Regions from separate parts of the Rhizobium sp. CAU 1783 genome, predicted to be linked through region 2. Evidence: predicted binding sites of a transcription regulator. Region 2 holds the regulator's gene; each other region holds the start of a gene.

Region 1 (4,790 bases), on a different contig from region 2:
GGAGATGACGGCGACGAGGTTGCCGCGGGCGGTGTAATCGGCTGCAGTTTCCGGTTCGTCGCGGATCGCAAGGCAAGGTGCCGCGACGCCAGGCGAATAGGCGAGCGCGAGGTCGCGTTGGTTGCCGAGCGGCTTGGTCGCCTGGATCTCGAGTTTTCCGGGCCGCGGATAGCGGTGATAGAAAAGCGCCTGCTCATCGAGGTCCGCCATCGCGGTCGTCGGTTGCGGCTTGTTCTTGTCTTGGGAATTCATCGAGTCCACCGAACTTCTTCGTCCAAATCGAATGTCTTGAATACACGAAAAGAAGTCGGGGGGAAGTGATTTTGACCGGTGCAAGGCGGCTATGCGTCATCGCCAAGGCTGACGGAATGATGTCGGCGCGGTGGGGCGCAGGGCGTTGGGAGCGGCTGGAGGGCCGGTTTTCCGAGAGCTGAATTCCGCGCCGCTCGGGAGGCGGTAGGCGCGGAATCAGGTCGTCTTGGGGCGGTGCCGTCCCGACGTCAGATACCAGGCGAGATAAGTGGTGGCTGCGAGGTCGAACGCATGCTGTACTTGAAGTTGGGGCACTTCGACGATGCCGGTGCCTTGTTCAGCTTGACCTCGCAGTCGGCCTGCTTCGCGGCGGGCGCGGAGGCGGTGGTCTGGGCGGTCTGCGAGCAGCCGGCGAGGGCGGCACACACTATTCCGATGACAACGATCTTCTTCACGGGGGATCTCCTGAATTCCTGTCTGAACCGGCCCAGCGCCGATGGGAGGATGTTTGCGATAGCAAATGTCGAGGTGCTGAGCTTTCCAGATCAATATTGAACACGTGTGTTCAATTGTCAACGCTTGTGTGGTGCCTGCGACATTGCTACACATAGGCAGTGTCGCGGTGCATGCCGCCGCTTCAGGACGTTGCTTGGAGCCTCCGCGATTTATGGGACTGCTTTAAGAGGATCCCCGCCGATGTCGGGCGCCAAATGCCGCATTCATGAAGCTGCCATGCGCCTCTTTGCCAGGAAGGGCGCGGACCGGGTGACGGTCAGCGATCTCGCCGAAGAGGCCGGGGTGGCGCGTGGCACCGTCTACAGTGCCGTTCCCGATCCGGGCGCGCTGTTCGAGGAGATCGCCGGCGACCTCGCCAACGAAATGCAGGATCGGGTGCGGGCCAGCATGGTCGACATAACCGACCCGCCTTGCCGTCTTTCCTGCGGTATCCGGCTTTTCATCCGACGTGCCCACGAGGAGCCGCAATGGGGCCGGTTCATCGTGCATTTCGGTTTCAGCAACACGGCGCTGCGCGGGCTGCTCACCAGCGCATCTGCGGACGACCTGATGCAGGGCATTTCGAGCGGCCGCTACGCGATCCGCCCCGAGCAGGCGACGTCGCTGATGGCGATGATCGGCGGCGCGACGCTGTCGGGCATGATGCTCGTCCAGGAAGGCTACAAGACCTGGCGCGAGGCGAGCAGCGAGATTGCCGAGCTGATCCTCACCTCGCTCGGGATCGAGCGCGAAGAGGCCCGGCGGATCGCCGGGGCGGATCTGCCGGCTCTGGCCCGTTGACGCGGACTGCCTTGACAAGGAAAGGTGCTGTCAGCCGGGCCTTCCCCTTTTTCGCTCCAGATCGTTGCGACGCCTCCGGTGTCGGACCATGATTCGCGCCTGTCATCATGCTGAAACACGAGTCTGATTTTAGGCACGTGGAAAACGACGGCAAAGGACGACGACCGTGACTGGTGAAACGGACATCCGGCAATTCAGGACCCTCTTCATCTCCGACGTACATCTCGGCTCCAAGGCGGCGAAGGCGGATTTTCTCATCGACTTCCTTCGGACCCATGAGGCGGAGACCATCTTCCTGGTCGGGGACATCGTCGACGGCTGGCGCCTCAAGCGCAGCTGGTACTGGCCGCAGGACTGCAACGACGTCGTCCAGAAGCTTCTCCGCAAGGCCCGCAAGGGCACTCGGATCGTCTACATTCCGGGCAATCACGACGAGTTCCTGCGCGGCTTTCCGGGCACCCATTTCGGCGGCATCGAGGTTGCCGAGCGGATGATCCACGAGACGGCAGACGGCAAGAAGTATCTGGTCCTGCACGGCGACGAATTCGACGTCGTGGTTCGCAACGCCCGTCTCGTCGCCTATCTCGGCGACTGGGCCTATGACATGGCGATCAACATCAACATTGCGCTGGCCGCGATCCGCCGCCGGCTCGGCATGCCCTACTGGTCCTTCTCCGCCTGGGCCAAGCTCCAGGTGAAGCAGGCCGTCAACTTCATCGGCGAGTTCCAGCGCGTCGTCGCGGAAGAAGCCCGCCGCAACGAGGTCGATGGCGTGATCTGCGGGCATATCCATCACGCGGTGATGGAAGACATCGACGGCATCCACTACGTCAATACCGGCGACTGGGTTGAGAGCTGCACGGCGATCGCGGAACATCATGACGGCCGTTTCGAGCTGATCTCCTGGGGGCATCTGATCGCCAAGCCGGCAAAGCCGGTTGCGGCCCTGGTGCCGCCGGTCTCGCTGCCGCTGGCCATCGAAGCTGCCAAGAAGGAAGACGTCCAGGCCGCGTGAGACGGATTTTACCGGATCGCAGACCGATAGGACCAGTTTTCGTTGTGGCTTGAGGGTGACGGCCCGGGATAAACGCCGCCCGAAGGATTTCCTTGCCGGTCTGTCTGGCTATACTGCGCCATCGAGTGATTTGCGCCGCAGCGCCGGAATGTCCGGACCTGGCACGCAAGCGTGGAAGTTGTCAGGACCTTGAAGTCGATTCACCCAGAAAGCGCTGTGATCGAGATCGACGAGCTGCCCGGCGACGGGCATCGCATCCGGCTGTCCGGCGCCTGGCGCAACAACAGCCTCGGGACGCTCCTGCAGAGCAACGGCCGCCTCGTTCCCGCATCCGGCGATGCGCCGGTCGAAATCGACCTTTCCGCAGTTTCCGATATGGACCTCGCCGGTGCCTGGCTCGTGCGTCGCTACATGGCGACCCGGCAGGCCGAGGGAAGTCCCGTCAAGCTCACCGGTGCCTCGCGCAACATGCGCGAACTGATCGGCGCCCTGCCGGAGAGCGTCAAGACACCTGCCGGCCCCGGTGCTCCGCTTCCCCTGTTCCAGCGCATCTTCTCGCCGGTTGGCGAGGCCGTGGTTGAACTCTGGCGCGACATGGTTGCGATGATGTTCGTACTCGGTTCGGCCGTGCATGGCGCACAGACGAAGCTCGGGCGTGGCAGTGGCGTGTCGCCCGCCTCGGTCGTCACCCAGCTCGACCACATGGGTGTCAGGGCGGTGCCGATCATCGTGCTGATGTCCTTCCTGATCGGCGCGATCATCGCCCAGCAGGGTGCCTTCCAGCTGCGCTATTTCGGAGCCGAGGTCTTCGTCGTCGACCTGGTCGGTATCCTGCAGCTTCGCGAGATCGGCGTGCTTTTGACCGCGATCATGGTGGCCGGCCGCTCGGGCAGCGCGATCACGGCCGAGATCGGCTCGATGAAGATGCGCGAGGAGATCGACGCGCTGAAGGTCATCGGGCTCAATCCGATCGGGGTCCTGGTCTTTCCGCGCCTCGTGGCGCTGACGGTTGCGCTGCCGCTTCTGACCATCGTTGCCAACTTTGCAGCGCTTTACGGTGCGGCGGTGGTCGCCTGGACCTATTCGGACATCACCTTCGACGTCTTCACGACCCGCCTGCACGATGCGATCGACTATTCGACGGTTGCCTCGGGCATGATCAAGGCGCCGTTCATGGCGCTCATCATCGGCATCGTCTCGGCGGTCGAGGGCATGAAGGTCGGCGGCAGCGCCGAGTCGCTCGGACGTCACGTCACGGCCTCCGTGGTGAAGTCGATCTTCGTCGTCATCCTCGTGGACGGGCTGTTTGCCATGTTCTACGCCGCCATCGATTTCTGAGGAGGACGGCTTGGAAGGCACGACCACCAATGTCCAGGGAAGCGAGCGGGAAGCGGTTCTTTCGGTGCGCGGGCTTACCGTCGGCTTCGGCAACAAGGTCGTGCTCGACAATCTCGACCTCGACATCTATCGCGGTGAAATCCTGGGGTTCGTCGGGGCCTCCGGTGCCGGTAAATCGGTGCTGATGCGCACCGTTCTCAGGCTTCTGCCGCGCCGCTCGGGTTCGATCCAGATCCTCGGCGCCGACTATGATGCCGTCGGCGAACGGGACCGGATGGACCTCGACACGCGTCTCGGCGTTCTCTTCCAGCACGGCGCGCTCTTTTCCGCGCTGACCGTGAAGGAGAACATCCAGCTGCCAATGCGCGAATATCTCGATCTGCCGAAGTGGCTCATGGATGAGCTGGCCTATCTGAAGCTCGACCTCGTCGGTCTCGATCCGGACGCTGCGGACAAATACCCGTCCGAACTTTCGGGTGGCATGATCAAGCGCGCGGCGCTTGCCCGTGCGTTGGCGCTCGATCCGGACCTCGTCTTCCTCGACGAGCCGACCTCCGGACTTGATCCGATCGGGGCTGCGGAGTTCGACGAACTGATCGCGCGATTGCGCGATACGCTCGGCCTGACCGTCTACATGGTCACGCACGACCTCGACAGCCTGTTCTCGGTCTGCGACCGCATCGCCGTTCTCGGGCAGAAGCGCGTCTTGGTCGAGGGAAGCTTAGACGATATGCTCGCCTGCGACGATCCGTGGGTGAAGTCCTATTTCCGGGGCAAGCGCGCCCGTTCCATTCCCCGTCCGGGTCATCCGGCGGCATCCGGCAAAGTGACTGACTGATGGAAACCAAAGCCAACTACGCGATCGTCGGATTTTTCACGATGCTGGTCA
Region 2 (4,790 bases):
AGAAATGGTAGCGCCGGGCTGTCTTGATCGCGCATTCCAGCGCCTCGGCACCCGAATTGGTGAAGAAGACGCGGTCGGCGAAGGTCGCTTCGGTCAGGCGGCGGCCGAGCGTCTCCTGGCCCGGCACGTCGTAGAGATTGGACAGGTGCCAGACTTTGCCGGCCTGTGCCGTCAACGCCTCGATCAGATGCGGATGCGCGTGGCCAAGAGAATTCACCGCGACGCCGGCGGCAAAATCCAGATAGCGCTCGCCATTCTCAGTGAAGAGCCAGACACCCTCGCCTCGCTCGAACCGCAAGGGTGCGCGCATGTAGGTCTGGTAGAGTGGCGAGGCTTCAGCCATGGCGGAAACACTCCTTCTGGAGAGCGTGACGGAACGGGGCGACTTCGACTTTCCAAACAGGGTCCGAAAAATCAAAAATGCCGCCTTGCGGCGGCGGGTCGCACTATCATCATTTCAGCCTTGCCTGTCAACGAAACAGCGCAGTGCAGCGGAATTTTCGGGTACGCGGAAGTCGCAACGACGGGACTTGAGGAGCCCGGTCGAGATCAACACGGGCAGGTAGCAAGTTGGGGAAAACTTTAAAATCGATTCCCGATGATTCGCCCGACTCTTGTCAGCGAGTCAGCCCGGCACTAGGTTAATAATCAATAAATTGATTGCATGCGGCGGAAATAGTCACCGACAGTATCGAGGCAAGTTTGTTTCGGATTCATCCGAAGCAACGGTGAGCGATTCTGCCATCACACAGCGCGAGCGGCGGAGATATAGCATGAACTGGACTGATGAGCGAGTTGAAAAACTCAAGCGCCTTTGGTCGGAAGGCTTGAGCGCAAGCCAGATCGCAGCACAACTGGGCGGCGTGAGCCGAAACGCCGTGATCGGCAAGGTGCATCGCCTCAACCTCCCGGGCCGTGCGAAGGCCGGCGGCAGCACGACCACGGTTCGCGCAGCAAAGCGTCCGGCGGGAGCGCAGCGCACCCCGAACTACACCGCCCGCAACACCACGACGACCCGCACGGTCACCCGTGCCGCCGGCGCGAACCTGCTCAAGGAAGAGATCGAGATCGACGGCCTGGAGGAGATCCAAATCTCGCGCTCCACCAACGTCGTGCTGCCGATTTCCCGCAAGCTCGCCCTGACTGAACTTACCGAACGCACCTGCAAGTGGCCGATCGGCGATCCGATGAAGGACGACTTCCACTTCTGCGGCTGCGAGTCCGCCGACACGTCGCCCTACTGCAACTACCACGCCAAGCTCGCATACCAGCCGGTGGGTGAGCGTCGCCGGGCGGCCGCAGCGGCAGCCCGCTGAAGGCGCCCGACACACGCCAAGACAAACGAAAAACGGGCCTTACGGCCCGTTTTTTTATTCTGTTGTCAAGAGGTTGACGGAAGCTAGGCTTCCATCGAATAGCCCGCGCCGCGCACGGTGCGGATGACATCCTGCATGTTGGAGAAGTTCAGCGCCTTGCGCAGCCGACCGACATGCACGTCGACGGTCCGTTCGTCGACATAAATGTCATGGCCCCAGACACCATCAAGCAGCTGCGAGCGCGAGAAGACGCGGCCCGGCGACGCCATCAGGAACTCGAGCAGGCGGAACTCGGTCGGACCGAGGCGCACTTCGCGGCTCTTGCGGTGTACGCGATGGGTCTCGCGGTCCAGCTCGATGTCTCCACAGCGCAGGACGCTCGAGAGCACCTCCGGACGCGCCCGGCGCAGCATCGCCTTCACGCGCGCCATCAGTTCCGGCGTGGAGAACGGCTTGACGACATAGTCGTCGGCGCCGGTCGCAAGGCCGCGAACGCGCTCGCTTTCCTCACCGCGTGCCGTCAGCATGATGATCGGCAGGCGCTCGGTCTCCGGGCGCATGCGCAGCCGGCGGCAAAGCTCGATGCCGGAGACGCCCGGCAGCATCCAGTCGAGGATCAGGAGATCCGGGACGCGTTCCTGCAGGCGCAGTTCGGCCTCGTCTCCGCGCAGGATCGTCTCGACCTCGTAGCCTTCCGCTTCAAGATTGTAGCGCAGAAGCACGCTCAGCGCTTCCTCGTCCTCGACGACAGCTATTTTCGGCAGCATCGGTTTCGATAACCTCTCGAATGCGATCGATTATTCGGTGACGGCGCCAACAGTGGCGGTCAGATCTTCCTTCGGTCGCTCACCTTCCGGCTGGGCGCCCGTCGTCATGTAGTAGATCGTCTCCGCGATGTTGGTCGCGTGGTCGCCGATGCGCTCGATGTTCTTGGCGCAGAAGAGAAGATGGGTGCAGCTGGTGATGTTGCGCGGATCTTCCATCATGTAGGTCAAGAGCTCGCGGAAGAGCGAGGTGTACATGGCGTCGATTTCCTCGTCGCGATCACGGATCGACTTGGCCTTTTCGGCCGAGCGCGAGGTGTACACGTCTAGTACTTCCTTGAGCTGGACCAGAGCGAGCTCGCTCAGGTGCTCGATGCCGCGGGCGAGCTTGCGGGGAACGCCGGTCGCCTGCACGGCCATGACGCGCTTGGCATTGCTCTTGCCGAGGTCGCCGACGCGCTCCAGGTCGTTGGCGATACGCAGTGCACCGATGATTTCGCGAAGGTCGGCCGCGACGGGCTGGCGGCGGGCGATGGTGATGATGGCCTTGTCGCCGATCTCACGCTCGGCGGCATCCATGATCACGTCGTCGGAGATGACCTTCTGGGCGAGTGCACCGTCGGAATTCACCAGCGCGCGCACGCTGTCGCCGACCATCTGCTCGGCAAGACCGCCCATCTCGGAGATGCGGCGCATCAGATATTTCAGTTCCTCGTCATAGGCCGAGTAGATATGCGATGAAGACATGTTCGTTTATCCCTGAATTGAAAGAGCGATCACAGCGCGGCGGACATCAGCCGAAGCGGCCCATGATGTAGTCCTGCGTACGCTGATCGTCCGGATTGGTGAACATCTTGTCCGTGTCGTTTTCTTCGACGAGCAGACCAAGATGGAACATCGCGGTACGCTGGGAAACACGCGCCGCCTGCTGCATCGAGTGGGTCACGATGACGATGGTGAAGTTCGAACGAAGCTCGTGGATCAGTTCCTCGACCTTGGCGGTCGCGATCGGGTCAAGCGCCGAGCACGGCTCGTCCATGAGAATGACTTCCGGGCTGACGGCGACGGCACGGGCAATGCACAGGCGCTGCTGCTGGCCGCCGGAGAGGCCGGTGCCGGATTCCTGCAGACGGTCCTTTACCTCATTCCACAGACCGGCCTTCTGGAGGCTCGTCTCGACCACCTGGTCGAGTTCGGCCTTGGTGCGAGCCAGACCGTGAATGCGCGGACCGTAGGCGATGTTCTCGTAGATCGACTTCGGGAACGGGTTCGGCTTTTGGAAGACCATGCCGACGCGGGCGCGCAGTTCAACGACGTCGATCGACGGATCGTAGATGTCCATCTCGTCGAGCGTGATCTTTCCGGTGACGCGGCAGCCGTCGATCGTGTCGTTCATGCGGTTCAGCGTCCGCAGGAAGGTCGACTTGCCGCAACCGGACGGCCCGATCAGGGCGGTCACGGTATGCTCCTGAACGTTCAGGTTCACATCGAAAAGGGCGCGCTTCTCGCCGTAGTAAACGGAGACGTCCTTGCCGATCATCTTGTACTTGGATTCGGTCATTTTCTGATCCAGCGCCTTTTCAACTGCTGCTTCCGACATCATGTTCATGTCTAACTCCCTCTACCAGCGCCGTTCGAAGCGTCGCCGCAACAGAATTGCACCCACGTTCATCACCAGAAGGAACAGGAGCAGAATGATGATCGCTCCGGAGGTTCGCTCGACGAAAGCTCGCTCGGCCTCGTTCGCCCACTGGTAGATCTGAACCGGCAGGGCGGTCGACGGATCGAGCGGCGTGCCCGGATAGTCGGCGACGAACGCCACCATGCCAATGAGCAGCAGCGGAGCGGTCTCGCCGAGGGCGTGTGCCAGGCCGATGATCGTGCCCGTCAGGATGCCCGGCATGGCGAGCGGCAGGACGTGATGGAACACGGTCTGCATCTTCGATGCGCCGAGGCCAAGCGCTGCGGCCCGGATCGACGGCGGCACGGCCTTGAGGGCTGCGCGCGTCGCGATGATGATGGTCGGCAGCGTCATCAGGGTCAGAACCAGGCCACCGACGACCGAGGCCGAGCGCGGCAGGCCGGCGAAGTTGATGAACACCGCGAGGCCGAGCAGACCGAAGACGATCGACGGAACGGCGGCAAGATTGTTGATGTTCACTTCGATCAGGTCGGTGAAGCGGTTCTTCGGGGCGAATTCCTCAAGATAGATCGAGGCCGCGACACCGATCGGCAGGGACAGAACCAGCACGATCAGCATCATGTAGGCCGAGCCGATCAACGCCACGCCGACGCCAGCGGCTTCCGGACGGCTGGAGGCGCCGTTGACGAAGAGACCGGTATTGAAGTGCTTGGACAACGCGCCGCTTTCGGCCAGCGTGTTCATCCAGCCGATCTGGCGGTCGGAGACCTTGCGGTTGCCTTCATCGACCGAAAGATCGATCTGCCCCTTGAAGGCGGAGTCGATGTTCGCATTGGCGAGCAGCGCCACCGGTACCGTCCTGCCGATCAGCGACGGATCGGCGATGACCATGTCGCGCAGCTGGACGCGGACGCTATCGGACAGCATCTCGGTCACCGGCTTGGCGATCGTCTTGTCGGCGGGATCAAGGCCAAGGGCCGTTGCAAGAGCGTTGCGCGCGATCACGGGATAGTTCGCCATGACCAGCGTGTTCGGATTGGTGGCGCGAACACCCTTCGGATCGATAAC
Region 3 (4,790 bases), 350 kb from region 2:
TCCATCAGGCGACCCTCTGTCCTTCGCGCCATACCGAGCGAACCACCGGCACGCCGTCCGGGCGCCGGACGCGAACGAGGTCAGCGCGCAATCCGGCCGCGATCCTGCCGCGATCATCGAGGCCGACGGTGCGCGCCGGCGTCGAAGTCACCATGGCAAGCGCCCGCGGTAGCGAAATCGTACCGAATTCGTCTGCAAGGACGAAGGCGGCATGCAGCAGGCTGAGCGGCACGTAATCGGAGGAGAGAACGTCGAGAACGCCGCGCTCGGCGAGGTCGCGCGCGGCGATGTTGCCGGAATGCGACTTGCCGCGAACGACGTTCGGCGCCCCCATCAGGACGCTCATGCCGGCCTTGTGCGAGGCTTCGGCAGCCTCAAGGCTGGTCGGGAATTCGGCGAGCTTGACCCCGTGTCCCTTGGCTTCCTCGACATGCGCGAGCGTCGCATCGTCATGGCTGGCAACGGTGATCCCGCGCGCTGCGCAGATCCCTGCCAGCGTGTCGCGATGATGGGCGGAATAGCGCGCGGAGAGCGCCAGCCGGCTCTCGACGAAACGGGCAAAGGCTTCGTCCGTCAGTCCGCGCTTAGTCTTGTAGTAGAGTGTGTATTGATCCATCGTCTGGAACTGGCGCTGACCCGGAGAGTGGTCCATCAGCGAGGCGAGCCTTACATGCGGATCGCTCTCGAAGTCGGCGAAATGGTCGAGAACGTTGTCGGAAGCCACCTCGCAGCGCAGGTGGATGAAATGCTGGGCACGCAGCCGGTCCTCGCGTTCCGCGGCCTGGATGGCGTCGGCCATGTCGCGCATCTCGCCCTTGTCGAAGCCGCCGTCCTCGTCGGACCCCATCCGCAGGCAGTCGAACACGGTGGTTATGCCGGACGTCACGACCTGGGCATCATGGGCCTGGATCGCCGAGGTCTTGTGCCAGCGGACGCCGGGGCGCGGCGAGTAGTGTGATTCCAGATGGTCGGTATGGAGTTCGATGAGGCCGGGGATGAGGTAGTCGCCGCCGAAATCCTCGCCGGCGCGCGTGCTGCCTTCCGAAACGTCGGCGATCAGGCCGTCGCGGATCTGTATGGAGCCCTCGATGATCTGGTCATCCAGGACGATGCGGGCGTTGGAAAAGATGGTTTCGGCGGACATGGGCGAGCTTTCAGAGGGTTTCTGTGCCGGTAAGCGGCTTCCAGGTATGGACGGTAAAGGGTGCGCCCCGTTCGGGTTCGACAAAGAGCGCGAGGCCGGAAATGCGAATTGGCCTTTGGGTGAAAGAGGAAAAACATTCGGTCGCGAGCGCCTTCATCGCCGGAGCAAGGTGCGTTTCCACGGGACCGCTAAGCGTCATGTGGAAACGGAACTCATCCATCACGTAAGGATAGCCCCAGCGCATCAGGTTATCCCGCTGCGCCTCCGACAGGCGCTCGGGCTTGCGCCTTGCGACGTCGGCGTCCGACAGCGGCGCGCGAAACGGCTCGAACGCCTCGACGGCGGCGGCGGCAAAATCCTGGAGCGGCTTGTGGGTGTCGGCGGGAACGATGGCAAAGAATGGCCCGAGTTGATCCACCACGACGGAGGGAATGTCGAAGGCAGGCTGCGCGCTGCAGAACCTGCCGAACGCTTCGACGAGATCCGCCTCGCTGCGGTCGTTCGCGAGGGAAAAGGGTGCCTTGATCGTCGCGTGAAAACCGTAGCGTCGCGGATCGGCGGTCAGGCCGTGAAAGACCTCGGTCGGAAAGGTCCCGGTCTTGCCGATCGGCAGATCCCGACCGTGGAAGGCATCGCGACCGAGCCAGGCGGCGGCTGTCTGCGTCAGGGGATCATCGGCGGGAGGGGTAAAGTAGAGCGCATAGCGCAAGGGGCAAATCCTCGTGTCGGTGGGCGCCGCCAGAATGACCTTTCAGGCATGCGCCGTACAAGCCGGTTTCGCTAGCCGATGCGCATGACAGATTAATGATGATTTCGGCGTTTCGTCGAAATCAGTGGTGCGTGCCCATCAGTCGCGAGCGAAGGGCGTTCGAGATGCCGTCGAAGATGAAGACGACGACCAGGATGAGCACCACCATGTAGGCGACGTTTTCCCAGTCGGAATTGGTCCGCATGGCTTCCCACAGCTTGAGACCGATGCCGCCGGCGCCGACCGCGCCGATGATCGTGGCCGAACGGGTGTTGGATTCCCAGAAGTAGAGAGCCTGCGATGCAAAGAGCGGCATGACTTGCGGCAGCACGCCGAAGCGCTGTACGGCGAGTGGGCTCGCGCCCACCGATTTGACCCCTTCGCGCTGCTTGTCGTCAATGTTTTCGAGCGCTTCCGAATAGAGCTTGCCGAGCGTGCCCGTGTCGGTGAAGAAGATCGCCGAAATCCCCGCGAGCGGCCCCGGCCCGAAGGCGCGGGTGAAGAACAGCGCCCAGATGAACATGTCGACGGAGCGCTGGAAGTCGAAGAAGCGCTTCGTCAGCTGGTTGATGACGCCGTTGTGCATGATGTTGCGCGCGGCGATGAAGGACAGCGGGAAGGCGACCAGCATGGCGAAGAAGGTGCCGACGAAAGCCATCACGATGGTCTGCAGCAGCTTCGTCCAGACGTCGAGGTGTTGCCAGGACGGATTGTAGAGAATGTCGGTCCATGCCAGCGACAGGTTGCTCTGCGCCGGATCGAGCCGTTCGCCGGAAAGAACGAGTTGCGTCACCTCGCCAAAGCTCTTGCCGAAGAAGGCGGAGTTGGTGTCGAAGAAAAAGTTTGCCCAGCCCAGGAAGCGCTTGTGGATCTTGACCACGTCGCCGCGAACCTCCGCCCAGCCGGAGAAACCGAAGGCCAGAACGATCTTCTCGCCGGGGGCACGCTGTGTCGCCCATGTCGGCAACGCGGTATCGGTGTCGACGCGGCCATCCTTCGAAAGGGTCAGCTGAAGTACTTCGTCTCCCCGGGTCACGCGAACGCCGTCGCGAGAGACGTCGATGCGGTCGGAGGTGTTGAACTGGACGCTGGCCCGGGTCACGACCTCCTCGGTGCGCGTTTCCGTCCGCGCCGCGGAGAGCGCCTGTTGCGCGGTGTTCGGCGCCATGAATGAGAACGACGAGCTGGTCTTGGGCGCCGAACCCTGTCCTTCTGCCGGGATCTCGATCGTGCGGGTCACGGTCTCGCGCTCGGCGACCAGCCAGTCCGGATTGGGATTGGGGCCGATCGGATCGAAGCGCGGATAGACGATGCTCATATTGCCGTCGGCGCCGATCTCGATGTCGGGCCGGACTTCATAGGAGACCCAGTCCGCCAGATACGTGCCGGCAATGCCCCAGTTGGCGGTACCGAGCACCTGGCCGATCGCGAAGAACCACCAGCAGAAGAGGAAATAGAGCAAAACTGCGCCGCCGATCAGCAGGAGGCGGAAACGCATCCAGAACGAGGGCTGCAACAGGTTTCCGTGGCGGGCGGCGATCGCGTCGAGTTCGGCGGGGCTCAGCGTTTTCATGGGGTGTTCCTCAGATCACGGCCTGGAAGGCCTGGTCGCCGACGAGCTTGCGGCGAAGCCATGCGGAAAGCTGGTCTACGGCGATGATCGTCAAGAAGAGCAAAAGGACGATTGCGAGGGTCTTTGCTTCATGGCCGCGGCTGATCGACAGGCGAAGCTGCTCGCCGATGCCGCCGCCGCCGACCGCGCCGATGATCGTCGAGGCGCGAACGTTGATCTCAAGGCGCATCAGGAAGTAACTCATGAAGTTCGGCAGTACCTGCGGCACCATGCCGAACCACGCCCGCTCGATCCAGCTGGCGCCGACGGCCTTCAGGCCTTCGTCCGGTTTCATGTCGGCGTTTTCGATCACCTCGAAGAACAGCTTGCCGAGCGCGCCGATGGTGTGGATCGACACCGCGATGATCGCCGGAATGGGGCCGAGCGACAGGATCGCGAGAAAGAAACCGGCGAGAACGATCTCCGGGAAGGCACGCAGGATCTCCATGAAACGGCGCACGGCCATCCTGACAATCCGGTTGTGCGTCATGTTGCGCGCCGCGAAGAAGGCGAGGCCGGATCCGAAGATGAAGCCGATCAGCGTCGACAGGATGGCGATGTTGAGCGTCTCTGCCATCTTGTAGAAGTATTCGGGAATGTAGAGCGTCTCGGTGACGTAGTAGCGGCCTTCGGTATAGTCGTATTGCAGGCTGCCGTCGTAATAGGGGGAGGGCAGGTCGAACATCGCCCGCCAGATCTCCATGCCGTCACGCGGCACGAGATCGCCGACGAAATCGAAGACATGGGGCAGGCGTTCGATGAACTTCCCGGAATTGCTCTCGTTGGCAAACCACAGCGATCCGAACAGGACCACTGCCAACCCGATGAAACCGATTGCCGTATAAAGACGCCGGCTGCGGGCGAGTTCCTGCCAGTGGCGCTCGACGACGGAGCCCCGTTCGCTGAGGCCGGGCTGCAAGAGGGAAGCACTCATGGGGTACCGCTTTCGACCGCTCGGGGATGGCATGACATGAAATCGCCGCCGGAAGGTTTGTCATCCGGCGGCGATCGATGGGGTGGCTATCAGCCGCCGATGGTGGCCTTGCGGGCGTCGATGATCGGCTTGTAGAAGTCGACGTTGACTTCGGTGAAGCCGGTGAAGTCGCCGCCCTGGATGGCCGAGAAGCAGGCAGCGTCGGTCTTCGGCAGGTCCATCATGAAGGTCTTGAACTTGGCCTTCATGTCGTCGTTCATCGAAGTGCGGATAACGATCGGACCGTTCGGGATCAGCGGCGACTTCCAGAGTTCGACGAGGTCGTCCATGTTCAGAACACCCTTGTCGACCA

The links. Region 2 encodes PhoB, which activates phosphate uptake and scavenging genes when phosphate is short. Its sites were predicted from a motif close to TGTCATNNANCTGTCAT; they were not measured.
Region 1: the regulator PhoB is predicted to act here: its motif matches at 1,649-1,665, upstream of ACX93L_RS05040 (UDP-2,3-diacylglucosamine diphosphatase).
Region 3: the regulator PhoB is predicted to act here: its motif matches at 1,938-1,954, upstream of ACX93L_RS07460 (DUF1045 domain-containing protein).

Annotation. Positions count from the first base shown of each region.
Region 1 is NZ_JBTOLM010000001.1:1,099,998-1,104,787, forward strand. Features, by position in the region: gene ACX93L_RS05025 (NADP-dependent malic enzyme) at 1-252, opposite strand, end outside; gene ACX93L_RS05030 (hypothetical protein) at 501-707, opposite strand; gene ACX93L_RS05035 (TetR/AcrR family transcriptional regulator) at 949-1,548, shown strand; gene ACX93L_RS05040 (UDP-2,3-diacylglucosamine diphosphatase) at 1,715-2,563, shown strand; gene ACX93L_RS05045 (MlaE family lipid ABC transporter permease subunit) at 2,753-3,901, shown strand; gene ACX93L_RS05050 (ABC transporter ATP-binding protein) at 3,912-4,739, shown strand; gene ACX93L_RS05055 (MlaD family protein) at 4,739-4,790, shown strand, end outside.
Region 2 is NZ_JBTOLM010000002.1:501,878-506,667, reverse strand. Features, by position in the region: gene ACX93L_RS09220 (acetylornithine transaminase) at 1-343, opposite strand, end outside; gene ACX93L_RS09215 (GcrA family cell cycle regulator) at 774-1,316, shown strand; gene phoB (phosphate regulon transcriptional regulator PhoB) at 1,400-2,083, opposite strand; gene phoU (phosphate signaling complex protein PhoU) at 2,114-2,827, opposite strand; gene pstB (phosphate ABC transporter ATP-binding protein PstB) at 2,874-3,689, opposite strand; gene pstA (phosphate ABC transporter permease PstA) at 3,702-4,790, opposite strand, start outside.
Region 3 is NZ_JBTOLM010000002.1:150,309-155,098, forward strand. Features, by position in the region: gene ACX93L_RS07455 (alpha-D-ribose 1-methylphosphonate 5-triphosphate diphosphatase) at 5-1,144, opposite strand; gene ACX93L_RS07460 (DUF1045 domain-containing protein) at 1,155-1,853, opposite strand; gene phnE (phosphonate ABC transporter, permease protein PhnE) at 1,975-3,465, opposite strand; gene phnE (phosphonate ABC transporter, permease protein PhnE) at 3,476-4,438, opposite strand; gene phnD (phosphonate ABC transporter substrate-binding protein) at 4,528-4,790, opposite strand, start outside.